Regions from separate parts of the Roseburia sp. AM16-25 genome, predicted to be linked through region 2. Evidence: predicted binding sites of a transcription regulator. Region 2 holds the regulator's gene; each other region holds the start of a gene.
What was found. The regulator Rex, encoded in region 2, represses fermentation and respiration genes when NADH is low (regulators of the CRP and FNR family bind a similar motif). The targets are predictions, from matches to a motif close to ATTGTTAANTANTTAACAAT.

Region 1 (8,057 bases), 110 kb from region 2:
ACAAATTGCCTGGTCAACGGGATATTTGGCTGGGATCAGTATAAAATAAAGGTGGAAAGATTATGAGTATGAATATTGCAATTGACGGACCGGCAGGTGCCGGAAAAAGCACGATCGCAAAGAGAGTGGCAAAAGAATTGGGATTTATCTATGTCGATACCGGGGCAATGTACCGTGCTATGGCACTCTACATTTTGCGCCACGGTGTCAATGAAAAAGAAGAAAGTGCGGTTGCTGCAGTCTGCGACCGGATCGACGTGGCACTGCGCTATGTGGATGGCAACCAGATGGTCCTTTTGTGCGGCGAAGATGTATCTACAGAGATCCGTAAGGAAGAAGTCGGCAATATGGCATCCGTAACAAGCGTTTATCCTTGTGTGCGTCAAAAACTTTTGTCTTTGCAACAGGATTTGGCGGCGCGTGAGGATGTCATCATGGATGGCAGGGATATCGGCACCTGTGTCCTGCCGGATGCACCGCTTAAGATATATCTGACCGCAAGTGTTGAGACAAGGGCAAAGAGACGTTATCAGGAATTGCAGGAAAAGGGACAGACCTGTGATCTGACCGAGATCATGAAGGATATCGAAGACCGCGATTACCGGGATATGCATCGCGAGATTTCCCCGCTTGCACAGGCAGAGGATGCCATTCTGGTAGATTCATCGGATATGACGATCGAGGAAGTGGTAGCAAAGATCACAGACCTTGCAAAGGAGCGTATGGCATGAAGGTGACATTGGCAAAGAGTGCAGGTTTTTGCTTTGGTGTAAAAAGGGCTGTGGATATGGTCTATGAGCAGATCGAGGATGCAAAAGAAAGACCTATCTATACCTATGGTCCTATCATCCACAATGAAGAAGTGGTAAAGGAACTTGCCGAAAAAGGTGTTCGGGTCATTGCGGAGGATGAAGATCTGCATGGGCTGGAACCGGGGACAGTCATCATCCGGTCTCACGGCGTGGGACGCAAGGTCAAGGAAGACTTGGAAAATGCAGGCTTTACCATTGTAGATGCCACCTGTCCCTTTGTGCAAAAGATCCACAGATATGTGGCAAAATATGCCGAAGAAGGCTATTTCGTCCTGATCGTCGGAAGCGAGAGCCACCCGGAAGTACAGGGGATCGTCGGCTGGATGCCAAACGATTCTTATGCCGTTATTTCTACGCCGCAGGATCTTGAGGATCTGGCTTTGGCTGGAGAAAAAATCTGTATTGTCTCACAAACGACATTTAACTACAATAAATTTCAAGAATTAGTTGAAATTATCCGAAAAAAAGGGTATGATATACTTGTTTTGAATACTATCTGTAATGCTACTGAGGAGCGCCAGAGCGAGGCGGCTATGATCGCAAGAGATGTAGATGCCATGATCGTGATCGGCGGCAAGCACAGTTCCAACACACAGAAGTTATTTGAAATATGCAAAAAAGAATGCCAAGATACTTACTATATACAGACAAAAGAAGATCTCGATTTGTCGGTACTTCAATCCATTAGCAACGTAGGTATTACCGCAGGGGCTTCTACCCCAAACAAAATTATTGAGGAGGTTCAAAAGATATGTCAGAAATGAGTTTTGAACAAATGTTAGAAGAATCATTTAAAACAATAAGAAATGGAGAGGTAGTTGAAGGTACCGTTATCAATGTTAAGCCTGATGAGATCGCTGTAGACATTGGATACAAATCAGACGGAATCATCCATCGTAGCGAATACACAAACGAATCAAACGTTGACCTGACACAGCTTGTATCTGTTGGTGACAAGATCGACGCTATGGTCATCAAGGTAAACGATGGCGAAGGACAGGTTGCACTTTCTTACAAGAGACTTGCTGCTGAAAAGGGCAACAAGCGTCTGGAAGAAGCATTTGAGAATCATGAAGTACTTACCGCTAAGGTGGCACAGGTATTAAACGGTGGTCTTAGCGTTGTTATCGACGAAGCAAAGATCTTTATCCCAGCCAGCCTTGTATCAGACACCTACGAGAAGGATCTGAACAAGTACAATGGTCAGGAAATCTCATTCGTTATTACAGAGTTTAATCCTAGAAGAAGACGTATTATCGGTGATAGAAAACAGTTATTGGTTGCTGAAAAAGAAAAACTTGCAGAAGAATTATTCGCAAGAATCCATGTTGGTGATGTTGTAGAAGGTACTGTCAAGAACGTGACAGATTTCGGCGCATTCATCGATCTCGGTGGAGCAGACGGACTTTTACATATCTCTGAGATGTCTTGGGGCAGAGTTGAGAACCCTAAGAAGGTATTCCATGTAGGAGATCAGGTCAAGGTATTCATCAAGGATATCAACGACAAGAAGATCGCACTTTCTATGAAGTTTGATGATGAGAACCCATGGAAGGATGCTTCTGAGCGTTTTGCAGTAGGAACAATTGTAACTGGTAAGGTTGCAAGAATGACAGACTTCGGTGCATTCGTTGAACTTGCTCCTGGTGTAGATGCACTTCTTCATGTATCACAGATCGCAAAGGAACACATCGACAAGCCTTCAGATGTTCTTTCTGTAGGACAGGAAGTAGAAGCAAAGATCGTAGAGTTCCGTGAGGAAGACAAGAAGATCAGCCTGAGCATGAAAGCACTTCTTGCAACACCGGAAGAAGACAAGGCTGCTGATGATGCGGAGTTCGCTGACGTTGACATCGATGCAGTAGCAAATGAAATGGAAGAGACAGAAGAATAATTCTTTTCCACTTGGGGACATATAAGTATGGATGATTATGAATCTTTCAAGAAAGCGGTATATTCGCTGACAAAGATCGACCTCAGTTCCTATAAAGAAAAGCAGATGCGCAGACGTATCGATTCTCTGGTGCGAAAGCGCAAATGCGCATCTTATGATGCTTATGTCAAGTTATTGAAGTCAGATCCGGTCGTCTTTGAGGAGTTTGTCAACTTCCTGACGATCAATGTGTCAGAGTTTTATCGTAATCCGGAACAATGGGATTTACTGGTGCGGGAATTTGTACCGGAACTCATTAAGAAATTCGGGACCAATTTGCATATCTGGTCAGCAGCCTGTTCTACAGGCGATGAGCCGTATTCGCTGGTCATGGCTTTATCCAAGCATTTAGATCTGAGCAAGATCAAGATCACGGCAACGGATATTGACAAGCAGGTGATCGCGACAGCCAAGGTTGGTCTGTATTCCGAAAAGAGTATTGCCAATGTGCCGGATGAGTTCAAACGTAAATATTTTACCAAGGTAGGAAATTCATACCAGATCTCGGAACAGATCAAGAAGTGCGTGGATTTCAGAGAACACAACTTATTATCTGATCCGTATCCGAGAGACTGCCACATGATCGTGTGCCGCAATGTATTGATCTACTTTACAGAAGAAGCCAAGAATGAGGTTTACGAGAAATTCGCAAAATCTCTCAAAGATGGCGGTATCCTCTTTATCGGCAGTACAGAGCAGGTGACAGATTACAGGGGCATGGGCTATAAGCGTAGATATTCTTTCTACTACGAAAAAAGTCAGGAATAAAATAAGGATCCTAACTTCCTTTGGGAGGTTAGGATCTTTTTGTATTAAGAATACTCAATTTAGGAGACAGAAAATGTAGCGGGCGATGAAAGTCTCATCCACATAGGATTTCTGGTAAGGGATGAAAGATTTCTTATCCTTGTATGCTCTGGCAAAGAAATAGATGTCATCACTGCATTCTAAAGCATCCGGCACCATGAGATAGGTGTCGACTTTGGCAATGTAACATGTCGCTGGGGTGGCTTTCTGCTTTTTTTCTTTGGCAATATGGGATGCCAGTTCTTTGGGGATGACCATGTCTTCTTCCGGCAGGTAGACATAGGACTTTACATCCGGCAGGAAATGATACATTTTCTCGTGATAAAGTGAAATCGTGCCTTTGATGCTATCGTCTTCTAAGATGATGTAATAATCATCCGTGTGCAGACGTAGGGGTGCGGGCAGACGAAAAGAAGTGGAAGCGGTAAAAGTGAGTTCCTGATTTTGTATGCCCTGATAATCGGTATAGGAGGACAGGGAGAGATCTGTAATCCTTATCTGCATGTCCTTTAAGTGGGCATAGGATAGGATGGGCAGGATCTCGACCATGCCAGCCACATCTTCGTAGTTATGTAGTTTCAAAAGTGTCAGAGCCTCATCATCCGGCTCATTGCAGTAGGACTGGTAGACAGAGATCAACTCGCCGCCGGAGTATTTGTCCTCCCGGTGGATACCAAGGAAGGATTCGATGGTTTTTTGCCGGTAGGATGGCAGATTTAAGATGGATTTCATGCCGCGGCATGCCTTATAGATGTCAAAATGCTGATCGGGCAGAGCGTCGGTAGGAATTTGCAGTTTCTGACAGCGGTCAAGGATAAATCTTTCATCAAAACGGATGCCGTTAAAGGAAAGAAGACCTTGAAAATCTTTACACAGTTCCAAAAAGGCTTCTAAGACCTCAGATTCCTCGGCGGGTGTCTCGGCAAGGTATTGCAGTAAGGTAATCTTCCTGCCCTTGTGATAGGCACAGCCGATCAGATATATGGTGTTATATTTTGCAGAAAGACCGGTGGTCTCGATGTCAAACAGGAGTTGATCTTCCTGCCAAAAGTCCAGTTCTTGATAGCGGGGCGTATAAGTATAGGTGTCCGTAAATGTAAGCATGAGAGCCTCCTTTTGGTTAAAAATTTAACAGACAAAGCCTGTATATTCCATAGTATAACACATATGGAAAAGGTACTCAAAAAGATACAAAAAGATGCGTCTGTATGTCTTGATTTGTTTACAAAAGTGATATAATGTATTCAAAGTGTGTAATCACATAAGTATCGAAAGAAAGAGGGGTACAGTTCATGGGCCTAAAGACATTTAAGGGCGGCGTTCATCCTAAGGATGGCAAAGACTTATCCAAGTCCAAGCCGATTAAAGAATTGCTGCCGGAAGGAGACTTAGTCTTTCCTTTATCTCAGCATATTGGTGCTCCAGCAACACCTATCGTTGCTGTTGGCGATGCTGTATTAAAAGGACAGAAGATCGCAGAGGCAGGTGGCTTTGTGTCATCTCCAATCTACTCATCTGTTTCAGGAACGGTCAAGGCGATCGAGCCTAGACGTGTAACTGTTGGTGATATGGTCAATTCCATTATTATCGAGAGTGACGGTGAGTTCAATGAGGTTACCTACGAAGAGACAGAAGATGTGACCAAACTTTCTAATGAAGAGATCATTGGAAAGATCAAGGAAGCCGGCGTTGTCGGTATGGGTGGTGCAGGTTTCCCAACCCATGTCAAGTTGTCTCCGAAGGAGCCGGACAAAATCGAGTATATTATTGCAAACTGCGCAGAGTGTGAACCATATTTGACATCCGATTATCGTAGAATGATCGAGGAACCGGAAAAGTTGGTCGAAGGTATGAAGATTATCTTGCAGTTGTTCCCACATGCCAAGGGTATCTTTGGTGTCGAGGACAACAAGCCGGATTGTATCGAAAAGTTACAGGCACTGGTTGCAGGAGAGGCCCGTATGGAAGTTTGTCCGTTGCAGACAAAGTATCCACAGGGTGGTGAGCGTCAGTTGATCTTTGCTACCACAGGCAGAAGCATCAACTCCAAGATGTTGCCGGCAGACGCAGGCTGTATCGTTGATAACGTAGAGACCATGGTCGCTATTTATAATGCAGTACGTTTTGGTCGTCCGCTGACCAACCGTATTTTCACAGTTACCGGTGATGCGGTATGTGAGCCGAGAAACTTCTATATCAGCATTGGTACAAGTTACAGCCAGTTGTTAGAGGCAGCAGGCGGACTGGTAGCACCAGCGAAAAAGATGATCGCCGGTGGTCCTATGATGGGATTTGCTTTATTTGGCGTAGATGTTCCTACAACAAAGACAACGTCAGCCCTGCTTTGTATGACAGAGGATGAGGCTTCTAAGTATGAGACAACCGCCTGCATCAACTGTGGACGTTGTGTGGAGGCTTGTCCTGAGGCATTGGTTCCATCCAGACTTGCTGATTACTCTGAGCACAAGCAGATGGATAAATTTGAAGAATGGTATGGTCTTGAGTGTGTAGAATGTGGCAGTTGCAGTTATGTATGCCCGGCACGCAGACCTTTGGCACAGTCAGTCAAGACAATGAAAAAGTTTGTTCTTGCTGAAAAGAGAAAGAAAAATTAGGAAGGGGTGAATCTTGTGAGTGATTTATTAAACGTTACATCTTCGCCACACGTTAGAGATAAAATGGATACCCAGAAGATCATGGCATTGGTAGTGATCTCTTTGCTTCCGGCATCTATCTTCGGTATCTGCAATTTTGGATTGCATGCACTGGTATTGATCCTTGTGACTATCGCATCCTGTGTGGCTTCTGAATGGATCTACGAGAAGATCGTACATAAAAAGAGCACAATCAATGATCTGAGTGCAGTTGTTACAGGACTTCTGTTAGCACTCAACTTACCACCAACATTACCATGGTGGCAGGCAGTCCTTGGCGGTGTATTTGCTATTGTTATCGTCAAGATGTTATTTGGAGGACTGGGACAGAACTTCATGAACCCGGCACTGGGAGCAAGATGTTTCCTTTTGATCTCCTTTACCGGATCTATGACAAGTTTTACTTATGACGGCGTGACAGGTGCAACACCACTTGCTGCTTTAAAGGCTGGTGAGAGCGTAGATACCATGTCAATGCTTCTTGGTACGACAGCCGGAACCATCGGTGAGACATCTGTTATCGCACTTTTGATCGGTGCGATCATCCTGATCTTATTCGGGGTTATCGATCTTCGTATTCCGGGATCTTATATCATTACTTTCGCCATCTTTGTATTGATCTTTGGTGGACATGGATTTGATATGAACTATCTGGTTGCACAGTTATGTGGTGGTGGACTTATGCTTGGTGCCTTCTTTATGGCAACCGACTACGTGACTTCACCGATCACACCAAACGGCAAGATCCTTTACGGTATCGTTCTTGGTATTTTGACCGGTATCTTCCGTATCTATGGTGCATCCGCAGAAGGTGTTTCCTATGCGATCATCTTCAGTAACCTTTTGGTTCCTTTGATCGAGCGCATCACAATTCCAAGAGCCTTTGGCGTTGTCAAGGAGAAGGGAGGCAACAAATAATGGATAAATTAGTAAAAGACGCATTAGTCCTTACTGCAATTACTCTTATTGCCGGTGTCTGCCTTGGTGGTGTATATGAGATCACAAAGGATCCGATCGCAAAGGCACAGGAGTCTGCAACCCAGGAGTCTTACAAGGCTGTATTTGCAGATGCTGCTTCCTTTGAAGATTTGGAAGGATTTGATGCTGACGCAGCAACAAAGATCGCTGCTGATGCAGGTTATACAGATGATGATATTACAAATTGCGTGGTTGCAAAAGATGATGCAGGGCAGGCGATCGGTTATGTCATCACGATCACATCTCATGCCGGATACGGCGGAGACATCACATTCTCTATGGGTGTGACAAACGATGGTACTTTAAATGGTTATTCCATTACAGATATTAGTGAGACAGCAGGTCTTGGTATGAAGGCAAAAGAAGATGGCTTTATGAGCCAGTTCGCCGGGATCCCTGCGCAGATCTTGGAAGTTACCAAGTCTGGCAAGACAGCCGATACAGAGATCGAAGCCATCAGTGGTGCAACGATCACATCTAAGGCAGTTACCTATGGTGTCGATGCTGGTCTTACTTATTACAACAGCCTTGTAGGAGGTGCGTCAAATGAATAAGATCGTAGAACGTTTACAGAACGGTATTATCAAAGAAAATCCTACCTTCGTCCTGATGCTTGGTATGTGTCCGACACTTGCTGTTACCACATCTGCGATCAACGGACTTGGTATGGGACTTTCCACAACCGTTGTACTTGTTATGTCCAACTTAATGATTTCCTTGTTGAGACATATTATTCCGGACCGTGTACGTGTGCCGGCATTTATCGTTATCGTTGCATCTTTCGTAACGATCGTACAGTTCCTGGTACAGGGATTTATTCCAAGTCTTTACTCAGCACTTGGTATCTATATTCCGCTTATCGTAGTAAACTGT
Region 2 (8,057 bases):
CATGGTGGAAAGAATGTATTTGACAGGAATTCCATCGTAAGTGACCTGACCTTTGATATGTTCATCTATCGGTTTGGAAAAGGAAAGTATGAAACAACCGGAAAAGGCATGATTGAGCATATACATCTTGCCATCGACATCATCAATGTCATATTGTGCCACGGTTGAACCTCCCTTTAGGATGGGCTTCTTCTTACTTGGATCCAAAGGCGTCAGATCCACGTCCGCTCCATTTGCCAGCGCGAGTATGGCATCGGCAAGTTGTGCAGATTCCGGTTGTGCGACTTTTAACTGTGCCAGTGTAAGGGGTGTCAGGTAGCCCTTGGCAGGACCGCTAACCATCTGTGGTGCGGCTTTTTCCAGAAGTGCCATGACCTGGGGCAACTCTAAGAGTTCTCCTATGCTTGTGTTTTCTGTGTACATAAAAACCTCCTTGAATAAATAAATTCTACCTAAAGCATATTGCAGAAAAAGAAAAAATGGAATAGGATAAAATGACAGAAAAATATGCAGAAAGTGACATGTATATCAACAGAGGTAGAAAACATGAATGCATTTGACGAGGGGAAAAAAGAACCTGAAAGCAGGGACGACTATATGAGACAGAAAGAGGAAATGCAAAAGGAGTATGGGAGGATCTTTCGCAGTCTATGTTCCGGGGATTGCGAGATTTTGGAGAACGATGACTATATTGCCTGCATGATACGGACAGCCCAATGTCTGAAAGAGGAGAATGCCAGGGAATATCGCTGGCAGGCATTTGAAACAGTCAGCGAATTGCCACAAAGTTATAGGACACCCTTGGCACAATTGTTTCTGGAAGTACAAAGTGAACCTGATCAGGATGCGCAAAAGCGTCTGCAGGAGATCTTCCGTGTACAGCAGGAAGAAATTTTTTTACAAAATGATAGCAGTATTTCATCTGCCTTTTTGCAGCCGGGCATGCTTCCACACTGGCATAAGAATAATTATTTCGATATTATTTATGTTATGGAGGGAGAAAGTCAGTGCTTTTTCCGTCAGGAGAAACTAGAACTCGTTGAGGGGGATGTGCTGATCGTGCCGCCGGATATTGAGCATGGAGAAGGCGTGCGAGATCTCGATGGCAGGACGATGACATCAGCGATCCGCAAGCGGACCTTTTTAGAGATTTTCTTTCGGGTATTTTCCGGCAATCCTTTACTATATTCTTTTTTTCAACGGATTTTCCGTGGAGAGGAAGAGATAAGTTATATTCTTTTTCATACAGCAGAAAAGGATAAGCCGGATATGACGGTTGCACGTTTGTTTGATCATCTTTGGGAGGAACAGAAATGCAAGGAAAAATACCACAGTGAGATGTGTGAGACTATCATGAATGCGATTTTTGTGCACTTGCTTCGCTATTATGAACAGAATCTGGTTTTTCCACAGGACTGTAAAGCCAACTGGAAAAAGGAATATGCTAAGATTTTTTGGTATATTAGTGAGAATTATCGCAGTGTGACTCTGGAAGAACTGGAGGATAGGTTTCATTATAGCAGACGCCAGTTGATCCGCATTGTGCAGAATGCAACAGGGAAAAATTTTAAAGATGTGATTCGCGATATGAAGATGGAACGAGCAAAGATGCTTTTGCGGGATACCACACTGCCCGTGGAAAGAATCGCAATGGAGTGTGGATACGAGAATGCATCCAGTTTTACCAGAATTTTCAAGCAAACAGTGGGGGTAAGCCCCCACGCTTACCGACATGGAATATTCGTGACTTTACCACAGTAAAAAGTTTTGCTATACTAAAGTACAATAGTGAAAATGCTAAGGAGGCAAATGACATGAGCAAGATTATGATGAAGACACCACTGGTTGAGATGGATGGTGATGAGATGACAAGGATCCTTTGGAAGATGATCAAGGATGAATTGTTACTGCCGTTTATAGATTTAAAGACAGAATACTATGATCTCGGTCTTGAATATCGTAATGAGACAAATGATCAGGTGACAATCGATTCAGCAGAGGCAACAAAGAAATACGGCGTTGCTGTAAAATGTGCCACAATCACGCCAAACGCAGCGCGTATGCGTGAATATGATCTGAAAGAGATGTGGAAGAGTCCAAACGGAACCATCCGTGCCATCTTGGACGGAACGGTATTCCGCGCACCGATCATCGTAAAAGGAATTGAGCCTTGCGTAAAGAATTGGAAGAAACCGATCACGATCGCGCGTCATGCATATGGAGATGTCTACAAAAATACAGAGATGATTGTTCCGGGACCGGGAAAAGTAGAACTTGTTTATACGGCTGAAGACGGCAGTGAGACGAGAGAAGTGGTACATAACTTTACCGGCACCGGTGTTGTTCAGGGACAGCATAACCTGAATGATTCTATCGAAAGTTTTGCAAAGGCTTGCTTTAACTATGCCTTAGATACAAAGCAGGATCTTTGGTTTGCGACCAAGGATACCATCTCTAAGAAATACGATCATACCTTTAAGGATATTTTTCAGGAGATTTATGAGGAGTCTTATAAGGATAAGTTTGCCGAGGCAGGCATTACTTATTTCTATACCCTGATCGATGATGCCGTAGCTCGTGTGATGAAGTCTGAGGGCGGTTATATCTGGGCTTGTAAGAACTACGATGGCGATGTCATGAGTGACATGGTATCGTCTGCTTTTGGATCTCTTGCCATGATGACCTCTGTTCTGGTATCTCCACAGGGCGTCTATGAGTATGAGGCGGCTCATGGAACCGTACAGAGACATTATTACAAGCACTTAAAGGGAGAGGAGACATCCACGAACTCTGTTGCTACGATCTTTGCATGGACAGGCGCACTGAGAAAACGCGGTGAGTTGGATGGCACACCGGAACTTTGCGATTTTGCAGACAAATTGGAACAGGCATGCATCAAGACGATTGAGGATGGAAAGATGACAAAAGATCTTGCTCTGATCACAAGTATTCCAAATCCAGTCGTTTTGAATAGTGAGGAATTTATCAAAGCCATCAGAACAAGGCTTGAGGGCATGTTATAGGAGGAAGCCATGATTTTATCCTGCCAGAATCTTTCGAAATCTTTCGGAAGTGATGACATCATAAAGAATGTCTCTTTTCAGATCAATGAAGGAGACAAGGTAGCCATTGTCGGAAATAATGGTGCAGGAAAATCAACACTGCTAAAGATGATAACGGGTGAGTTGGATACCGATGCAGGAACGGTTGTTTTTGCCAAGGATACCACCATCGGTTATCTGGCGCAGTATCAGAATATGGAAGGAAATGAGACGGTCTATCAGACCGTCTATTCTTCGCGTACAGATATTTTGGAAATGCAGAAAAACCTGCAAAAAATGGAAGAACAGATGACAAAACTGACAGATGATGCCTTAGATGCACTGCTTGTCCGCTATCATGAGATGCATGATGTTTTTGATCATATGAACGGTTATGCGTATGAATCGGAAGTACAGGGCGTGCTTCGTGGACTTGGTTTTTCCGAAGAGGATTTTTCAAAGACGATGGATATGCTTTCCGGTGGACAAAAAACCCGTGTATCTCTCGGAAGACTCCTTGTTTTGAAACCGGACATCCTGCTTTTAGATGAGCCGATCAACCATTTGGATCTGAATTCTATTGAGTGGTTAGAGAACTTCCTTATGAATTATAAGGGAACCGTTGTTATTGTAGCACATGATCGTTATTTTCTGGATCGTATCGTTACAAAGGTTATTGATATCAGCATGCATACTGCACATGTTTACAAAGGGAATTATTCTGCCTTTGCCATGCAAAAAGAAGAGATCCGTAAGACCATGATGCGTGAATATGAAAAACAGCAGGCATCCATTGCCCATCAGCAGGAAGTCATTGATAAGTTAAAACAGTTTAACCGTGAAAAATCCATCAAACGTGCAGAGAGCCGTCAGAAAGCCCTCGATAAAATGGATGTTATGGAAAAACCGATCGATGCGCAGGAACATATGAAATTGTCCTTGCAACCAGATGTGACAAGCGGCAATGATGTACTGGAACTGATCGGACTTTCAAAATCCTATGATGGCATGCCGCTCTTTTCTAACGTAGATTTCCTTTTGCAAAGAGGTGAGCACGTTGCCATCCTTGGTGATAACGGTACAGGAAAGACAACATTGCTTAAGATCATCAATGAGATTGTGACCGCAGATTCCGGCTCTTTCCGGCTCGGCGCAAATGTTACGATTGGTTATTACGATCAGGAACAACAGGTTTTGGATGATGACAAAACACTCTTTGAAGAAATGAGCGATGCCTATCCAAACTTAAACAATACAAAGATTCGCAATGTGCTTGCGGCATTCATGTTTTTAGGGGATGACTGCTACAAGAGGATCGGCGATCTGAGCGGTGGAGAGCGTGGACGTATCTCCCTTGCCAAACTCATGTTGTCCGGTGCCAACTTTTTGATCTTAGATGAGCCGACTAACCATTTGGATATGGAGTCCAAGGAGATCCTGGAAAATGCCATCAATGCCTATGAGGGAACGGTGCTTTATGTGTCACATGACCGTTATTTTGTCAACCAGACTGCAGACAAGATTTTAGAACTTGAAAACCATCAGTTCAGCGTATATCTGGGTAATTATGATTATTTCATCCAAAAGAAAACAGAGCGTATGGCACAGGAAAAAGCAGTACAAGACGCAAAGCGTGGTGATACAGAATCGATTTCCGGACAATCTGAAGGAAAGACGGATTGGAAGCAGCAAAAGAAGATCCAGAGCGAAAAGCGCAAGGTAGAAAATCGTCTGGCAGAGGTGGAAGACCGCATTGCCGCCTGCGAAGAAGACCTGCGTCAGATCGAGGAAGAATTTGCCAAGGACGATGTGGCGACAAATTCGGCAAAGCTTAATGAATTATCACAAAAACAGGAAAAGTTACAGGAAGAATTGGATGCCCTCTATGAAAGTTGGGAAGAATTGTCGGAGACACTGACAAATGATTTCGCATAGGATAGGCGGATTCTGTTAAAAATTTGACATATATATTTAAAATATTTATAATTTTTATATAAATATGATATATATGTCATCATTGACAGTGGAAGTAGGGGGAATTTAACGTGGAAAAGGAAATATCCCAGGCAGTCATTCGTCGTATGCCAAGATATTACAGATATTTAGGAGAATTGCTTGATGCAGGAGTGGAGCGCATTTCGTCCAACGAACTCAGCAGTTGTATGCATGTGACGGCATCCCAGATCCGGCAGGATCTCAACAATTTTGGTGGTTTCGGTCAGCAGGGCTATGGCTATAATGTTCAGTACTTATATGATGAAATCGGCAAGATCTTAGGATTGAATGAGACACACAATGTGATCGTGATCGGTATCGGTAACTTGGGGCAGGCAATCGCCAATTATGTTAAGTTTGAAAAATTAGGTTTCAAGATCGTCGGTCTGTTTGATGTCAATCCGGCATTGAAGGGGAAAGAGGTAAGAGATATCCCAATCCGTATGTTGGAGGAATTACCAGAATTTGTAAAGACAACACGTGTGGATATTGCGGCACTGACCCTGCCAAAGCAGAATGCAGAAGCGACCGCGGCACAGTTATCTTCCCTGGGCGTACATGCCATCTGGAATTTTGCCCATGTCGATCTGGATGATGTGGAGGATATGGTCGTAGAGAATGTGCATCTGTCCGATAGTCTGATGCAGCTTTCTTACAATATTGCCAACCACAAAAAATAGTTTTCAAAAGAAGGTGAGCGTATGGAACGACAGGCGTTTACAGAAGCACTGGCGAAAACAAAAATACCCATTCTGGTCTTGGACCAGAAATGGCACCGGCTTTTTGCCTTAGATGGCAAGCCCAAAGAGGTGCAGGAACTGGAAAGCCAGTTGAAGGAGATCTTGGAGCGGCAGGGACGCCTGACGCAGGAGTTAAAGGATTTAAAGAAGGTCAAGTCATCCCTTATGCAGAATATCGTAGAGCATATGGACGCAGAGGAGGACAAGGAGACGCACAGCCGGCAGATGGACGAGAACAAACGGCTGATCGAGGAAGTCAAGGAAAAGATCGCAGCCAACGAGGATGCCCTTTTGGAGATCCCAAAGGAGATACAGACCTGCAATGACGCGCTGATGATGGAGACCATGACCTTTTGTTATGATCGTCTGCGCACCAATTGCAAAGAAGCCGAGGAGATTGCGGAATGGATCAAAAAGGTCCGGGTAGAATTAAAAAAGAACATCATCCGCAAACAGAATCGGGAGATCAACAATAAAGAAATCTATGCATATATGCATGATATATTTGGAAAAGATATCATCAATCTTTTTGATGTGCAAAATGATGATGTGGATCTGATCACAGGAGAGGATCGCCCGTCCGGTGATACGACCCAGGACAAACAGTTATCAAAAGATGTACAAAAAGGAGACGTATGAAATATATTTTAAACAGTCGCGAAATGAAACAATGCGATAGCCGCACGATCGAGCATTATGGTCTGCCTTCCATGGTGCTGATGGAGAGAGCCGCGTTATCGGTTGTTTCATTTTTGCATGAAAGAGATTTGTGGCAAAAGAAGATCGTCATACTATGTGGAAGTGGCAACAATGGTGGGGATGGACTCGCCATTGCAAGGCTTTTATACTTAGAGGGGGGTCAGGTGTCGGTATGCCTGGTGGGCGATTTTTCCAAGGCTTCGCCGGAAAACATGGCGCAGCAAAAGATCTGTCGGCAGTATGGCATGGACTTGTCTAGTTCTACGGATACACTTGCAGACGCCCAGGTGATTGTGGATGCCCTGTTTGGTATCGGACTTTCCAGAGAATTGGGCGGTGACTATCCTGCACTTTTGCAAGAGGTCAATGCCATGGATGCCTACCGGCTGGCGGTGGATATACCATCCGGTGTATCTGCGGATGACGGACAGATCATGGGGCAGGCATTTTTGGCGGATGCGACCATAACCTTTGCTTTTGCCAAGGTCGGACAGATGCTTTATCCGGGGAAAAAATACTGTGGTGAATTGATCGTATCTGCAATCGGAATCGAATCATGCAGTCTGGCAGATCAGGTTCTTCCTTGTAAGAGTCTGGAAAAAGAAGATCTAAAACAACTACCGCAGGCAAGCTCGGATGATCACAAGGGAAGCCGGGGAAAGGTGCTTGTGATCGCAGGCAGTGAGGATATGGCAGGCGCGGCTTATCTTGCATCGAAAAGTGCTCTGACGAGTGGTGCCGGCATGGTCAAGGTCTATACACCAAGATGCAATCGTGACATCATTTTGACACGATTCCCGGAAGCCATTCTTGTTACCTATGATAAATGGAATGAAAAGCAGTTGTTGGAAGAACTTGCTTGGGCGGATGCCATAGCCATAGGACCGGGGCTTGGAAAGTCTAATCTGGCGGAGAACCTGGTCCGCACGACTTTAGAAAATGCTGCAGTGCCGATGGTGGTGGATGCGGATGCGTTGGGGATTCTGGCAGAACATTTACAGTGGCTGAAAAAGCCGCATACAGAGACCGTCATCACTCCGCATCTGGGTGAAATGGCACGCCTGATGGGCAGTCCGCTTATGTATGTGACTGACCATAAATTATCCATAGCACAGGATTTTGCAAGAGATTATCAGGTCATTTGTGCACTTAAGGATGCGGCTACGATCGTATCCGTGCCTTATGCCACGACTTATATCAATGCGAGCGGCTGCAGCGGTATGGCGACAGCCGGCAGTGGTGATGTCTTGACCGGTGTGATCGCAGGATTGATCGCGCAGGGCTTAAGACCGGAAGATGCGGCATCACTGGGCGTTTACCTGCATGGACTTGCGGGAGAGGAAGCCGCAAGGACAGAGGCTAATCTTTGCATGCAGGCAGGTGACATCATAAAAGGAATAAAAACGATCTATCAGAAAGAAGGAAGATGACAGTGGAAATAGAAAAAAGGCGTGTTTACGCCATCGTAGATTTTGATGCCTTAGATCAAAATGTGCAGGCAATGGAAGAAAAACTGCCGCAGGACGTCGGCATGATGGCTGTTATCAAGACCAATGCCTACGGGCATGGTGCTAAGGCAATT
Region 3 (8,057 bases), on a different contig from region 2:
TCTTTTTCATTTTCTGTCAACTCTCTAGAAAAATGATCACGATTGGCTTCTGATGTTTGTACCTCATCGAAGTACTCATCTTTTTCAATTTCTGACATATTTTGCATTCGGGTCTGTACATATCCTGCTGCCGCATAAACGCCCAAGCCGCTCATAGCAGTCAGACAAACTATCCCTACATAGAACGCTATCCGCAAACACTTTTTTCTATGCCTTACTTTTTGCTTGGCGCTCCAAATCTGTTGGTCAACATATGCATCATAATCTCTTGGGAGGGGCTCTGTCGGCTGCTTGCGAAGGTATGTCCGTATTGCAGCATCTATCTTTTTATCCTGTTCACTCATACGAATACCCATCCCTTTCCATCATTTCTGCAAGTTTTGCCCTGCTTCTGCTCAATCTGGATTTCACTGTTCCGACAGAAATATTCAATATCTTAGCAATTTCCTCAACAGATAACTGATCATAATAATACAAAACCGTCACACTTTGAAAAGCTGACGGCAATGCCTGTATGTAATGCCATACATCCTCATAACTTTCTCCCTCTTCACTGGATTGTTCCAGTGCCATCGCATCTAATGAAACAATTCTTTTTCTGCCGCGTAAAATCTTCTTGGCTTCGTTCGCCACGATCTGCATAAGCCACGCTTTGGCAGAGTCTTTCTTTCGCAGTTGATGTCTGTGCTCGAACGCCCTCGTGATTGCCTCTCCGACCACATCCTGTGCTTCTGTCGGATTTGCGATCATAGACATGGCAAAATAATACATCTCTCTGCGATTCTCCTGGATGAACCCCATCAGTTCATCCTCTGTAATCACTGATTTCATGCATGTCCTCTTGATAAGTTTAACCGGTTATATATATTAGAGTCGCTACAACTCCATTTGGTTCCCTGATTTTTATATTTTTTAAAAGTCTTCTGGTTTACTTTCGTCAAATACAAAAACACTCCCCCTGTCAGTATCACATACCAACAGGGAGAGTGTCTATTCTTTTTATATCTTATTTTTCAACGTACCAAGCAGTCTCCTTTGGAGTCTTTCTGATAAATGGACGCTTGATTGCCTGTGCAGCACCATTTGGCAGAATATACTTCAACTTATCCTCTGACTTACGCATAGTAGAAGCCTTTGGATTGTCTCTTGTAAGTTTGATCGCATCAAATTCACACTTGGTTGTACAAAGACCGCAACCTACGCACTTGTTCGGATCAACGATAGACGCACCACAGCCTAAGCAACGGCTTGTCTCTGCCTTCACCTGTTCTTCGGTAAAGGTTTCCTTCATATCACGGAAGGTCAACTTGCCATCTGCATTCTTCTTGATCACTGCTGTCTGACGACCGGTGTTGTCGTAGTTCTCAACCTTGATATCATCCTTATCCAACTCTAAGAAGTAGTTTGAATCACGACCGATCGTAAGTGATGAATGCGGCTGTACATATCTATGGATAGAGATTGCGCCTTCCTTACCACATGCGATAGCGTCGATAGCAAATCTTGGTCCGTAGAACATATCACCACCGACAAAGATATCCGGAACACTTGTCTGGAAGGTAACCTTGTCTGCAACCGGAGCCGGTCCTCTAAACTCGACATTTTCACCTTCTAAGAGGTCACCCCAGATGGTTGCCTGACCTACGGAAAGGATGACGTTGCTACATGCGATTGTCATCGTCTCGTTCTCATCGTACTTCGGATCAAAACGTCCTTCTGCATTCTTAACCTGTGTACACTTCTTGAATACGATACCGGTCACCTTACCGTTTTCTGTAAGGATCTCCTTTGGTCCCCATCCGCCTGCGAATGCGATACCTTCGGATTCAGCCAGTTCGATCTCTTCCGAAAGTGCCGGCATGATATCACGTGTCTCCAAAGAAACCTGTGTTACCTTAGGAGATCCACAACGAACTGCGGTACGGGATACGTCGATGGCTACGTTACCACCGCCGATAACAACGGTGTCACCGGAAAGTGTGTAAGACTCATCGTCAATAACGGTATGTAAAAGGTCAACACCCTTCATTACACCTTCTGCATCTTCACCAGGAACATTGACACCACGTCCACCCTGGCAGCCGATAGCGATATAGAATGCCTTGTAGCCTTCCTCACGCAACTGCTTTAAGGTAATATCCTTACCTACTTCAACACCAAGACGAATGTCAACGCCCATCTCACGGAGTACGTCAACCTCTGCCTCAACAACATCCTTTTCCATAACGAAAGAAGGAATACCGTATGTAACCATTCCACCCGGCTTCTTGTTCTTATCAAACAAGGTTGGCTTGTAGCCTTTTTCTGCCAGATAATATGCACAGGAAATACCGGCAGGACCTGCACCAATGATGGCTACCTTTTCGTCGAAGCCACCCTGGATCTTTGGAATGACCTTCTTTGGTACATAATGCTTGTCTGCCTTGAGATCCTGCATTGCGATAAATTTCTTTACTTCATCGATAGCGATCGCCTCATCGATCGTTGCACGAGTACATGCATCCTCGCAACGTCTGTTACATACATGTCCGCAGACTGCCGGAAGTGGATTGTACTTCTTGATCAGAGCCAAGGCTTCTTCGTATCTGCCCTGTGCAGCCATCTTCAAATAACCCTGTACCGGAATGTGTGCAGGACATGCTGTCTTACATGGAGCAGTACCGGTCTTGTGTGTATTGATACGGTTGATATTGCGGTAATCCTCTGTCCACATATCCGGAGACCACTTCTGCTCGGTTGGGAGTGGCATCTTAGGATATACGACCTCAGATCCGTCCTTCTTGCAGAGTTTCTGTCCTAAGGTTGCGGCACCGGCAGGGCAAACCTCAACACAACGTCCGCAGGCAACACAGTTATCCTTTACAACATGTGCTACATAAGCAGAACGTGACATATTCGGTGTGTTAAATAACTGTGATGTACGCAGTGCATAACATACATTGACATTACAGTTACAGATAGCAAAGATCTTTTCCTCGCCGTCGATATTGGTGATCTGATGAACAAAACCATTGTCCTCAGCCTTCTTTAAGATCTCTAATACTTCTTCTTTGGTGATATAGCGGCCACCCTTGTTTGTCTCAACAACGTAGTCAGCCATATCGCCGATTGCGATACACCAGCCTTCCGGATCATCCGCACAGCCTTCTTCAAAAGTCTTGCGGGACTTTCTACAAGAACATGGGCTGGCTGCATATTTTCCTTCGTACTTGTCCAGCCAGTAGGAGATATGCTCCAATGAAGAAGAATTGTTCTCCATGCTGATAGCATCCTCTACCGGGATAACGTGCATACCAACGCCTGCGCCGCCTTGTGGTACCATCTGGGTCAGCCCCTCCAATGGGATACGGCTCATACGCTCGAAGAATGGTCCTACTTCCGGATGTCTCTCCAAAAGGTCTGCATTCATGTTGCCGAACTCAGCAGAACCCGGTACATACATAGGAAGTACCCACTGCTTCTCATGCTGTGGATTCTCATAATTCCACTCGATCACACCGTTATAAGACATTTCTTCCAACTGCTTCAAGAGTTCTTCCTCAGAATATTCCGGGCAAAGAGCCTTCATATCAGCAAGTGTTCTTGGATGACGCTTCTCCATCTTGATACCGATCTCGCACTGCTCATCTGTAACAAGATTGTAAAGTCCCCAGTACTCCGGGCTTTCTGCTGTGATATCTTCCTTGCCAAGTTGTACCTTTGCACGGTCGGTAACAGCCTTTGCAAACTTTGCAAGTGGCTCACGGAACGGCTTATTCTTTAACTCTTCGATACAATATCCCGCTCTCGGATCCTTTTTGTTACGATCCTCATCCAATGAATACGGTGTCATCAGATACTTTTCGTCCTTACTTCTTTCCATACTTTCCTCCACATTTCTCTTCTTATGCTTATTAATTATTTTGCCAGTCTGCTACTTCCTTGCGAAGCCAGTCACACCAGGCATCAAATCCCTCTCCGGTCTTTGCGGAAACAAAGATCACCTGAGCATTTGGATTTAATTTCTTTATACGCTCCTCTACTGCTTCCTTTGAAAAATCATCAAATACGCTAAGTGTATCGCACTTGTTGATCAGTACCACATCACAGATAGAAAACATAAGCGGGTACTTCAAAGGCTTATCGTCCCCCTCAGGAACCGATAAGATCATAGCATTCTTGACACTACCGGTATCAAACTCTGCCGGGCAGACCAGATTGCCGACATTTTCCAAAACGACCAGATCCAGATCATCGGTACCAAATTCATGGATGCCCTGTCTGGTCATGTCTGCGTCCAGATGACACATACCACCGGTATGGATCTGGATGGCTCTTGCACCTGTCTCTGCGATGGTTGCTGCGTCAACATCAGAATCAATATCTGCTTCCATGACACCGATGCGCATTTCATCCTTCAAACGGGAAATAGTCTGACGAAGTGTGGTCGTCTTGCCTGCTCCCGGTGAAGACATCAGGTTCAAAAGAAAAGTCTTTTGCTCTTTCAATTCATCACGAAGTCTGGCAGCATCTGCATCATTGTCCTCAAAGATACTGCGCTTTACTTCGATGACCTTGTAATCTTGCATTTATTCTCCTCCTCATAAATTTATCACACACCCCACTCACCAAAGCCCCTGCTTTGTTAATTTTTTGACAAAACAAAGTCCAAAAGAGACGTGTATATCTACATTTATGGTAACGTAAAAATCGGCACATTTCAACAGAATTTCTCCCATTCAAATGCGCCGATTGTGTTCTTATTTGCGTACAAGTCCTCACTGTTTTTCGCCTTGAGGAATAATGCCCCAGCCCTGATTTTTTGGGGTCTCGCATTTTCCTATAAACCGATAGGAATTCTTGTCATCAGATGGCTTCCAGTGCCTGTGCCAGATCTGCGATCAGATCACGCTTGTCTTCGATACCGCAACTGATACGGATCAGTTCTGCAGGAACACCTGCCTCTTTCAACTGCTCATCATTCATCTGACGATGTGTGCTGGATGCAGGATTAAGGCAACAGGTTCTGGCATCTGCCACATGGGTCTCAATGGCTGCGATCTTTAAATGCTTCATAAAGGTGCTTGCCGCATCCCTTCCGCCGACCAGACCAAAGGAGACAACACCGCAGGAGCCGTTTGGCAGGTACTTTTCTGCCAGCGCATGATACTTATCCCCCGGAAGCCCGCAGTAATTGACATAGGCAACCTTTGGATGATTTTCCAAGAATTCTGCCACAGCCTGTCCATTTTCACAATGTTTTGCCATACGCACATGCAGACTCTCCAAGCCCAGATTTAAGATAAAGGCATTCTGCGGGCTCTGGATCGATCCCAGATCACGCATCAGTTGTGTCGTACACTTGGTGATAAATGCACCTCCATTACCAAAACGCTCCACATAGGTCACACCGTGATAACTCTCATCCGGCGTGCAAAGTCCCGGATACTTATCCGCATACTTCATCCAGTCAAAGTTGCCACTGTCAACAATGGCGCCACCAACACCGGCGCCATGTCCGTCCATATACTTGGTCGTAGAATGGGTCACAATGTCTGCACCCCATGCAAACGGACGGCAGTTGATCGGTGTTGCAAAAGTATTGTCCACGATCAGCGGTACCCCATTTGCATGAGCAACCCGCGCAAACTTCTCAATATCCAGAACCGTCAGTGCCGGGTTGGCGATCGTCTCACCAAACATTGCCTTGGTGTTTGGCTGAAAAGCTGCCATGAGTTCTTCTTCCGATGCATCCGGGTCTACAAAGGTCACGTCAATTCCCATGCGCTTCATCGTCACCGAGATCAGATTGTAAGTTCCGCCATAGATACTGGTCGAAGATACAATGTGATCCCCTGCTCCGCAGATATTAAAGAGGGCAAAGAAATTGGCTGCCTGTCCGCTGCTGGTAAGCATTGCCGCTGTACCGCCCTCCAACTGGGCAATCTTTGCTGCCACATAGTCATTGGTCGGATTCTGCAATCTCGTGTAAAAATAGCCTTCTGCCTCGAGGTCGAATAATTTTCCCATATCCTCACTCGTATCGTATTTAAAGGTTGTACTCTGAATGATCGGGATCTGACGTGGTTCGCCGTTGCCCGGTGTGTAACCTCCCTGCACACAAATCGTATTTTGTTCCATAGTCTCCTCCTTATCTGTGCTATCTTGATCACCGCAATGTTTGACGGTGTTTTTAACATCTTTTCCTATTTTATACTAGGATTTGGTTCATAGCAAGACAAGACTCCTGTTTTCCTTACAATTTTTGTTGCCCTACACCACGTAATTTTTCCAAACGACCTATAAACCCGAAGTTAGCGATTTTTTGCAGCAACGGCATCGGGATATGCGTTACCCAATCCGTAAATGCTACGAATGGCCGTTGGCAGAGAAGCCAGATGGTTCCGATGGATGCCTCCACCAAAATAGCATCCTCCACAATCTCCCCCAAACTCTGATACCAGATTTCTCCGCGCCGGAAGACTGCAAAAATCAATCCATGAAACAGATAGATCGCCATGGTCTTTTGCCCCAGGGCAGAAAGACTGTTTTTCGCTCCCGGAATCATGATAGCAACAACATAGATCATAATATAGGAAATCAGATAGCAGGCTGCGCGAAGTGCGATCCCCATGGGCACAGACAATCCCAGATATTCGTAGTCGTACCTGCCATAAAAAATTTTGATAGAAATACGATCACTTACTGCAACCCATGCCAAAAATGCATTGATGGTTAAAAATATACCAAATGCCCACATACGACGGATGCGCGCACGAAGTAGGTCAATCCTGTTCCGATCTAAGTCCATCCCCAATAGGAAAAAGGGATAAAAGGTAAACATACGCGGCAAAGTCAGATAGTTATCATCCAAGGATGATGCCCCTACGAAAAGTCCCAGCACAAATGCAATCCAAAGATAACCCGGCAGTCGACGAAACAGCGGTGTAATCATCTTCCACATAAACATGGCAAGCAGATACCATAGAGAAAATTTTGGATATAAAAACGCCAGTTCCGTGTCCCTATTCAGAATGTAAGTATAAAGTATGTAGTAAAGAATCTCGAACACAAGATAAGGCACCACAAGTTGTTGTAACAACTTGTAGATGCCCTGTGTTTTTTTCGAGAAATACCCTGAGATAAATACAAAAGCAGGCATGTGAAAGGAAAAGATGATCCACTTTGTCGTTTCCATCACCACATTGTCATCCGATGCCACTTCAATAAAATGTCCAACAACCACCAGTACGATCAGAAATGCCTTGTAATTATCAAATAAATAATCTCTCTCTTTCATTTTCACCCAAAGTCTATGCCTCTGCGATTGCGGTCGCCAAAGCCTCCATGGTCTTACGATCAGAGTCCTTCATGGTAGAGCGGATCGTCACAAGCGGTTCTACCACAGTCACATCCTTGAAAGTATCCACGATCTCACGCATTGCCTTGGCTGCGCATGGCGCCCAGGAACCATTTTCTACCATGCCGATCGTGCGCTTCTGATATGCCTTGGACTGCAAATGATGTAAGAAGTCCTGCATGCATGGGAATACGCCGCCATCATAAGATGCTGCGCAAAGTACCATACGGTCATAGCGGAAAGCATCCTCGATGACTTCTGCCATATCCTCTCTGGCAAGATCACTGACAACCACCTTTTCTACGCCTTTTTCCCGAAGCATCTGCCCCAGCGCTTCTGCCGCCTTTTTCGTGTTTCCATGGATGGATGCATATGCCACCAAAACGCCCTTGCTTTCCGGTTCATACTTGCTCCAGGTATCATAAAGTCCGATGTAATAACCCAGATTTTCTTTTAAAACAGGACCATGCAAAGGACAGATCGTGGCAATATCAAGTCCTGCCGCCTTCTTTAAAAGTGCCTGCACCGGATTGCCGTATTTTCCTACGATATTAAAGTAATATCTGCGCGCTTCGCAAGCCCAGTCCGCATCTTCTGTCAAAGACAGGGCGCCAAACTTGCCAAAACCGTCCGCAGAGAATAAGACTTTTTCACTGGACTCATAGGAAACCATAACTTCCGGCCAGTGTACCATGGGTGCCATGACAAAGGTCAGTGT
Region 4 (8,057 bases), 290 kb from region 2:
CGATCATAATACCACACACGACCAAAAGCGACATCTTCTGTACGCGCATGGATAAGAGCAGGACAAAGCCCATGGCAAGCAAGGAGCCGATAAAGGCTGCCGCCACCATGCCAAGGGAGGATATCTGCATGCCTCTTTCCAAACACAGGATCATTGCCACGGCAACCAACATTTTCGCTCCGGAAGAAATACCAAGCACATAAGGACCTGCAATAGGATTTTGGAAAAAGGTCTGGAGCAGGAAGCCGGATACCGCCAAGGCTCCTCCCAAAAAGAGAGCCGCCAGAAGGCGGGGCATGCGAATATCCCACACAATATGATAAAAGGTGCCTTCTCTTGTCTGGCGGAGCAATACCTGCCACATCTGCATGCCATCCACCGACACACTGCCGGAAGTGGCATTCCAGATCACCAGCAAAAACAAGGCTATGATAAGACCTGTCATTGTCACGATAAATCGTTTCATCTGTCTTTTCCTCAGTTCAATTTCTTTAAATAGGTCAGGTCTGCATCCGCATCCCCAAGGACATTATGCATGTCCTCCACAAACTCTGCCATACCGGTCGACTCTTGGAAAAAGTTCTTGCCGGTGCAATAGACATTGCCTTTTTTTACGGCGTCAAACTGCGCAAACAGGCTGTTTTTTGCCAAAAGTTCGTCTATGCTTGTGATCTCTCCTTCGATCGCACTGTTGTAGATCAGAATATCTGCACTCTGTGCGGCATTATAAAAATCTTCCATCTGCATATTCATGGTCGAAAGTGCATTTTCTTCCTCGGGAACCACATCTGCCAAAGCATAATTGCCGCCCGCCATGGTGATCATCTGGGTAATGTAATCTCCGGGCTTTCTGACATTGATGGCTCCACTGGAATTGACCGAGAAAAAGGCGACTGTCTTACCGGTATTTGCCTGATCAAGCAGTGGCGTGATCTGTTCCACCTGGCTGTCAAAATAAGCGTTTGCCTCATCCAGAGCATCAAACAAAAGACCATAGAGTTTGATCCACTCCAACCTTCCCAAAGGATGCGTTTCATAGGACGACCGCTCGACCAGCACCGGAATGCCCAGTTCTTCCAGTTTTTCTTTTACTTCCGGTGTGTGATAGATCATGGTATTTTCGATGGCAAGATTGCAGCCTTCATTTAAGATGCACTCATAATCCGGGGCACTGTACTTGCCGGCATAGATCATATTGCCTGCCTCGATCGCCTCTTTTGCCTCTGTGATATACCAGTCCTTTGCCTTGGAGCCGGACAAGCGGATATAAGATATGCAGTCTAACTGACGGATCAGGTCCATGACCGAGGTCGACACCAGATAGGTCTTATCCAGTGGCTGCTGCAAAGCCACGACATCTTCCGGCAGATTCTTTGGTAGGTCTTTGCCCTCCGGCACCAACAGAAAGCGCTGGTCCTCTCCTATGGTGATCAGGGAATAATCTCCATAATATTCCACCTGATACTGGGTCGCATACGCCAGCGTCATCTGACCTGTTTTCTCTAAACTATCAAAGGCTATCTTGTCCGTAGTATCAGACTGACTCTGCACGCCACATGCGCCCAGAGTCAGCATCATAACCACAGCAAGCAGCAAACTGATCCATCTTTTATATCTCAATCTCATCTTGCAACGGTTCCTATTCTTCAATGTCTATTAACGAAAAATTCAAGGTATATTCAATCTCGTGTGGCTGGCTCATAGCCGTCGTATCACCCACAACAGATAATGGCTGATCCAGATCGTCTACCGGTATCGTAAAGGTCGAACCCTCTCCGTCTGCCGCCTCGTTTAAATACTTTTCTCCACCGACCAGCATATAGTCATAATGACTGCTGCTCCAGATGATCGTTGCGGTGATCTTACCGTTCTTGACCGTGATCTGTGTCGGGGAAACGACCGTTGCCCGTCCAGTGCCGCCTTCTAATGTCACTTCCACATTGTAAGTGCCATCCGCCAGGCTATCGTCTTTTTTTGTGCCACATCCCCATAAGGAAAGCAGTAAAAAGACAGATAAGAGAGAGACTGCCAGTCCTTGTTTTATATGTCCTTGTTTTCTCTGTACTTCCATGATGTCTTACTTCCTTATATCAAGTAATGTCTACTGTGGACTTGCAACGCTGACTTTGTGATCGTACCAGGTACCCTTGGTTCCAAGAAGTGCCAGATCAAATTCCTTGTCCAGATATGGTACCGGAACATCAAATCCATTAACTTCTTCGGTAGATCCGTCGCTATAAGTAACGGTATCACTTGTTGGCTGCAATACGTTCTTGCTGTCTTTTTCGGCATCCGCTGCAAGTCCTTCATAAAGGTTTACAATTTTCTTTGAGGTAAGAGAAATATGAATGGTCATCTTACCGTCTTTTACAGTCAACTCGCCCAGATCATTGTTTGCCTCATTGACATGAAACATACTGCTGTCTGTTGTAAACTTTGCCTGATAAGTACCATCTGCAAGTTTTGTTGTACCTTCTGCGTTTGCTGCAAGGTCTACAATAAGGCCAGTAGATGCAATAGCATCCTTTGTATGGTGTACATAAAGCTTTTGAATTGCTTCGATTTCGCCAAGTCCTGAAATCTGACATTCTACAGAATCAAACGCCTTAGAAGCCTCAAACTGGCTCTTCCAAGAATCATCATCATCCCCTGCCATATCGTTATTTGCATGATCTCCGGCTACCACCATCAGTGGGCGAAGGATAACTTTCTTGTAACCTGCTTCCTTTACAGCCTCGATCACGCTTTCACAAGCGGTCTCTTCCGGCTCGCCCTCTACGGTTCCGATAAATACATTATCATAACCAAGGTCTGCCATCTGAGAAGCCATCTGGGAATAAGAGATCTTTGCTGTATGAGAAGTACCATGTCCCATAAATACAAATGCAACGCCGTCTTCCTTTGCAGCCTCTAAAGAATCATACTCAGCCGTCTTTACAGCCTCTGCTGTGATTGCTTCTGCAACTGCCTTCTTGTCAGCATTGACAGTTGCTGTATCCTCTCCAACCTCACCAAGAAGTGGCTCTGCAACCGTTACGGAATCAAACTTATCCTTGTATTCATTTACTGCTTCTACTAACTCATCATACTCTGCACCATGCATAAGGTGTGTCGGCTGAACAACTAAGTTCTTAACGCCATTGTCTACAGCACGCTCTAATGCCTGATCCATATTGTCGATCTTTTCGCCATCTCTTGCCTGCACATGGTTGATGATGATCTGTGCTGTAAAGGCACGTCTTACTGACCAGCCCGGATTTGCCTCTGCGATCGCCTTTTCTACACCACCGATGTCTGCGACACGGCTATCGTTAAAGGATGTACCAAAACTTACAACGAGGATTTCATTCGCGCCGATGTCATCCTGGTTCAAAGGATCATCCTTAGATGCATCCCCGGTATCTCTTCCAAAATAATCCGGATCTGCATTCTCACCACTGACAAGTTCTTTCTGTGCATCTGTCAAAGCATCCCATGCCTTCTTGGCAGCCTCGCACTGCTCGTCTGTCTTGTCTGTTCTCTCCTGCACATAAATGGCATCGATCAGATCTGCAACCTTATCTGCTGCTTCCTGATCGCTTGTGGTATTGTCTGTCTTTGCGGTATCTTTGTTACCACAGCCAGTCATCATACCAAAGGCCAGCATACATACCATCACGAGTGATACTACTTTTTTCTTCATTGTCTTCCTCCTAATTTTTATCGCTTTTCCATAGGTAGGACGCAGGGCATACAGATCTGAAAAAGCGACACTAAAAGAAAAACTCTGTCCTATTAATAATTAAGAACAGAGTAATCATCAAATATTATGTAAACAAATAAATCCGCACACAAAAAGATATGCAACTTGCTTGCGTTACATAAAACAGTACGACCAATTACTCGTGATCCGGAATGACTCCTGTACCAAACAACTGGCAGGTTTCCTGGCTGAAAGATCATCACACGGCTTTTACCTTCCCAATGCAAGGCATCAGTGGCATAAAACAAAAGCCGCACTCCCTAATCACAGTGACGAGATCGTACAGGAATCACACCTGTTTCCCTTTTAACCCTTTCTCAAGCATAAAGATCCTTGGAAGGGCACCAATTATTTCTCTATGAAATTCGATTTATTCTATCACATTCTACCCTGTATTTCAATCCCAAAGTCGCGATCCGTCTCCGTCGCCTGCCCCATAGCCGGTAAAGTCGATCAGACCATCAGAGATCTTCTTGAGGCTGTCCGGTGCCTGATACTCGCTGTCTTCGTAAAGTTCCTGATGCAGTAGCACGACATTGGACTCTAAACTGCAAGGAACAACTGCATCCCCTATGCTGTCGCCAAAGCGGTCTGTAGTCTTGGAAAATGGGAATCCCTTGGTCTCGCCCAGATCGTAATCCATCATATTCTTAGCAAGATAAAGGAGTTGATCCATGTCTATGCTGGTATCGACATCCGGGAAGACACCCGTGATCAAAGATGCCAGTTGTGTCGGACTGGCGCTCTTTGCCTTGGCAATGATCTGGGTCAAAACAGTACGCTGCCGCTCCGTCCGCCTAAAGTCATCGCCTGCGGTAGAACGGATCCTGCAATATGCTGTCGCCTGCACACCATCTAAATGCTGGCTTCCGGCAGAGACCGGATTGGCGTCCTTTCCCACGATGGCTCCGACTTCTCCGATATAGCCACCGTTCATGGCTTCCGCTTCTGCATCGGTCAGTTCGATATCAATGCCATCCACCGCATCGACCGCGGCTACCAGCGCCATAAAATCGACTGCTACATAATCCGTGATGTTCAGATCCAGATTGCGGTTTAACATGGCAAGAGCACTGTCAATGCCGCCATGATTGAAAGCATAATTACATTTGCGGAAGGTCTCCTCGCCATCAACATCCATCAAGGTATCGCGATATACTGAGACCAGTTCCACCTGCTTGGTATAATTATTGATGTTGCAAAGCATGATCGTATCGCTGTTGCCGCTGTCAAAATTGCCGTTGGAACGGTTGTCCACGCCGAAAAAGGCAATGGTCGTATAGCCGTCTAACATGGCATCCGTTTTTTCATCCTTTCCGCTGTTGCCAAGAAAGAGATAGGCGATCAAAAGAGTGATCGCTGCTAAGAGGGCGATCACAATGATCGCGATCCGCTTTTTGTAGGACATTTTCTTCTTTTTCTTTTTGTTTTTTCTCTCTTCCATCCAAACCTCCCGTATCCTGCAATTTTTTCTATAGTTTATCACATCTACTATGGAAAAAAAATGAAAAAGTGTATAAAATATAAGCGTTACATATAGAAAAGGAGTTCTTGATTTACCATGAAATACAAAATACAAAGCCTTATCATGATCACCCTGAGTACCTTTATCATGGCGGTCGGCGTTTACTTTTTTAAATTCCCGGACAATTTCTGTTTTGGCGGTATCACAGGTTTTGCTACCGTGGTCGCCAAAGTCACGCCCATCAGCGCATCCAATTTTACCTTTATCGCCAATACCATCCTGTTAGTCATCGGCTTTATCTTTTTGGGAAAATCCTTTGCCCTAAAGACGACCTATGCCAGTATGCTCTTATCCGTCTTATTGGTCTTTTTTGAAAAATGGATGCCTCTGACAAAGCCCTTATCCAATGAGCCTATGCTGGATCTGATCTTTGCCATTGCCCTTCCCGCCATCGCATCTGCCCTTCTCTTTAATATCGGCGCTTCCAGCGGTGGAACGGATGTGATCGCCATGCTTTTGAAAAAGTATACCAATATGAAAGACATCGGTATCGCCCTTTTTGCCACAGACCTCATCATGATCCTGGTTGCCTGCTTTGTCTTTGATCTAAAGACCGCCCTTTACTCTTTTGTCGGTCTTGCCGTCAAGTCCTTCATGATCGATGACATCATCACCACGATCAACCTGCGCAAATCCATTACCATCGTCTGTGATGACAAGGAGCCGATCTGTAGTTTCATCACCGCTAAACTCAACCGCAGTGCCACCATCACAGAAGGCGTCGGTGCTTATACCAATGGAAAAAAATATATCATCTTTACTTCCCTCTCCCGCACCCAGGCTGTGGAACTGCGAAATTTCATCCACGATCAGGATCTGCAGGCATTTATGTCTGTTTCCAGCACCAGTGAAGTATTTGGAAAGGGTTTCCATTCTCTTTAAGCATCTGCACGTAAAAATGGATTGTTTTTTACGTGCATTTTTCTTGATTTTGTGAGGGATTATTGTATAATATGATGAGGGTACTTTGAAATGTCTATTTTTTAACAAAGTACATCTACTATTTTCAAATCATACAGAAAAGAGGTTAAAAGAAATGGCAGAAATCAATTTAAGCAAGTATGGTATTTCCGGAACCACAGAAATCGTTCACAACCCTTCTTATGAAGAATTATTCAAAGAAGAGACCAAGCCGGAATTGGAAGGTTACGAAAAGGGTCAGGTCAGCGAACTTGGCGCTGTAAACGTAATGACAGGTGTTTACACCGGACGTTCTCCTAAAGACAAATATATCGTTGTTGATGAGAACTCTAAGGACACTGTATGGTGGACAAGCGATGAGTACAAGAACGACAACCATCCAATGGATGAAAAGACATGGGAAGCTGTTAAAGATATCGCTAAGAAGGAACTTTGCAACAAGAGATTATTTGTTGTAGATGCATTCTGCGGTGCCAACAAGGACACCCGTATGGCTATCCGTTTCATCGTTGAGGTTGCTTGGCAGGCTCACTTTGTTACAAATATGTTCATCAAGCCAACCGCTGAAGAATTAGAAAACTTCGAGCCTGATTTCGTTGTTTACAACGCTTCTAAGGCTAAGGTTACAAACTACGAAGAATTAGGACTCAACTCTGAGACATGTGTAGCCTTCAACATCACAAGCCGTGAGCAGGTTATCATCAACACATGGTACGGCGGAGAAATGAAGAAGGGTATGTTCTCTATGATGAACTACTATCTTCCACTTAAGGGCATGGCTTCTATGCATTGCTCAGCAAACACCGACTTAAATGGTGAAAACACTGCTATCTTCTTCGGTCTTTCCGGAACAGGTAAGACAACACTTTCTACCGATCCTAAGCGTCTTTTGATCGGTGATGATGAGCACGGTTGGGATGACAACGGTGTATTCAACTTTGAAGGCGGATGCTATGCAAAAGTTATCAACCTCGACAAGGAATCTGAGCCGGACATCTACAATGCGATCAAGCGTAACGCTCTTCTTGAGAACGTAACACTGGATGCGGATGGAAAGATCGATTTCGCAGACAAGAGCGTTACAGAGAACACTCGTGTTTCTTATCCGATCAACCACATTGAGAACATTGTACGTCCTATCTCTTCTGCTCCTGCAGCAAAGAATGTTATCTTCCTGTCAGCAGATGCATTTGGCGTACTTCCTCCAGTATCTATCCTGACTCCGGAGCAGACACAGTACTACTTCTTATCAGGATTTACTGCAAAACTTGCCGGTACAGAGCGTGGTATCACAGAGCCTACTCCTACATTCTCAGCTTGCTTCGGACAGGCTTTCTTGGAGTTACACCCAACCAAGTATGCAGAAGAACTTGTTAAGAAGATGGAAAAGAGCGGCGCTAAGGCTTATCTTGTAAATACAGGATGGAACGGCACAGGCAAGAGAATCTCTATCAAGGATACTCGTGGTATCATCGATGCTATCTTAAACGGTGACATCAAGGATGCTCCTACAAAGACAATTCCTTACTTCAACTTTGAAGTACCTACAGAACTTCCGGGTGTTGATCCAGCGATCTTAGATCCTAGAGACACATACGCTGATGCTTCTGAATGGGAAGAAAAGGCAAAAGACCTTGCTACAAGATTTAACAAGAACTTTGCTAAATACGAAGGTAACGATGCTGGTAAGGCACTTGTTTCTGCAGGTCCTCAGTTATAATTTCTTTAACCGATCAAATACAGCAAAAAGGATGTAAGCGAAATGCTTACATCCTTTTTTATATGAGGGACGTTCCTTTTGCCATAAGGAGTGTCCCCACTGTGAAATTTATTCGTATCTGAGTGCATCGATCGGCGACATGTTTGCTG

Region 1: rsxC (electron transport complex subunit RsxC) is a predicted target of Rex. The motif match lies at 4,669-4,688, and genes of this name have one in related genera.
Region 3: hypB (hydrogenase nickel incorporation protein HypB) is a predicted target of Rex. The motif match lies at 4,621-4,640, and genes of this name have one in related genera.
Region 4: pckA (phosphoenolpyruvate carboxykinase (ATP)) is a predicted target of Rex. The motif match lies at 6,239-6,258, and genes of this name have one in related genera.

What each region holds. Positions count from the first base shown of each region.
Region 1 is NZ_QUCW01000002.1:514,734-522,790, forward strand. It holds gene DW183_RS06375 (NAD(P)/FAD-dependent oxidoreductase) at 1-49, shown strand, start outside; gene cmk ((d)CMP kinase) at 63-731, shown strand; gene ispH (4-hydroxy-3-methylbut-2-enyl diphosphate reductase) at 728-1,576, shown strand; gene rpsA (30S ribosomal protein S1) at 1,564-2,706, shown strand; gene DW183_RS06395 (CheR family methyltransferase) at 2,734-3,513, shown strand; gene DW183_RS06400 (ribonuclease H-like domain-containing protein) at 3,568-4,656, opposite strand; gene rsxC (electron transport complex subunit RsxC) at 4,845-6,167, shown strand; gene DW183_RS06410 (RnfABCDGE type electron transport complex subunit D) at 6,183-7,124, shown strand; gene DW183_RS06415 (RnfABCDGE type electron transport complex subunit G) at 7,124-7,738, shown strand; gene rsxE (electron transport complex subunit RsxE) at 7,731-8,057, shown strand, end outside.
Region 2 is NZ_QUCW01000002.1:623,840-631,896, reverse strand. It holds gene DW183_RS06980 (glycoside hydrolase family 3 protein) at 1-423, opposite strand, end outside; gene DW183_RS06975 (AraC family transcriptional regulator) at 547-1,761, shown strand; gene DW183_RS06970 (NADP-dependent isocitrate dehydrogenase) at 1,815-3,023, shown strand; gene DW183_RS06965 (ABC transporter ATP-binding protein) at 3,033-4,976, shown strand; gene DW183_RS06960 (redox-sensing transcriptional repressor Rex) at 5,087-5,716, shown strand; gene DW183_RS06955 (hypothetical protein) at 5,738-6,415, shown strand; gene DW183_RS06950 (NAD(P)H-hydrate dehydratase) at 6,412-7,905, shown strand; gene alr (alanine racemase) at 7,908-8,057, shown strand, end outside.
Region 3 is NZ_QUCW01000001.1:151,905-159,961, forward strand. It holds gene DW183_RS00725 (hypothetical protein) at 1-344, opposite strand, end outside; gene DW183_RS00730 (RNA polymerase sigma factor) at 337-831, opposite strand; gene DW183_RS00735 (FAD-dependent oxidoreductase) at 1,007-3,862, opposite strand; gene hypB (hydrogenase nickel incorporation protein HypB) at 3,894-4,568, opposite strand; gene DW183_RS00745 (O-acetylhomoserine aminocarboxypropyltransferase/cysteine synthase family protein) at 4,846-6,120, opposite strand; gene DW183_RS00750 (acyltransferase family protein) at 6,236-7,279, opposite strand; gene DW183_RS00755 (FprA family A-type flavoprotein) at 7,293-8,057, opposite strand, start outside.
Region 4 is NZ_QUCW01000002.1:331,577-339,633, reverse strand. It holds gene DW183_RS05555 (FecCD family ABC transporter permease) at 1-466, opposite strand, end outside; gene DW183_RS05550 (ABC transporter substrate-binding protein) at 478-1,626, opposite strand; gene DW183_RS05545 (hypothetical protein) at 1,640-2,071, opposite strand; partial or broken gene DW183_RS05540 (sirohydrochlorin cobaltochelatase) at 2,516-3,682, opposite strand; cobalamin riboswitch at 3,900-4,106, opposite strand; gene DW183_RS05535 (LCP family protein) at 4,140-5,186, opposite strand; gene DW183_RS05530 (YitT family protein) at 5,304-6,149, shown strand; gene pckA (phosphoenolpyruvate carboxykinase (ATP)) at 6,304-7,908, shown strand; gene DW183_RS05520 (ABC transporter permease) at 8,017-8,057, opposite strand, start outside.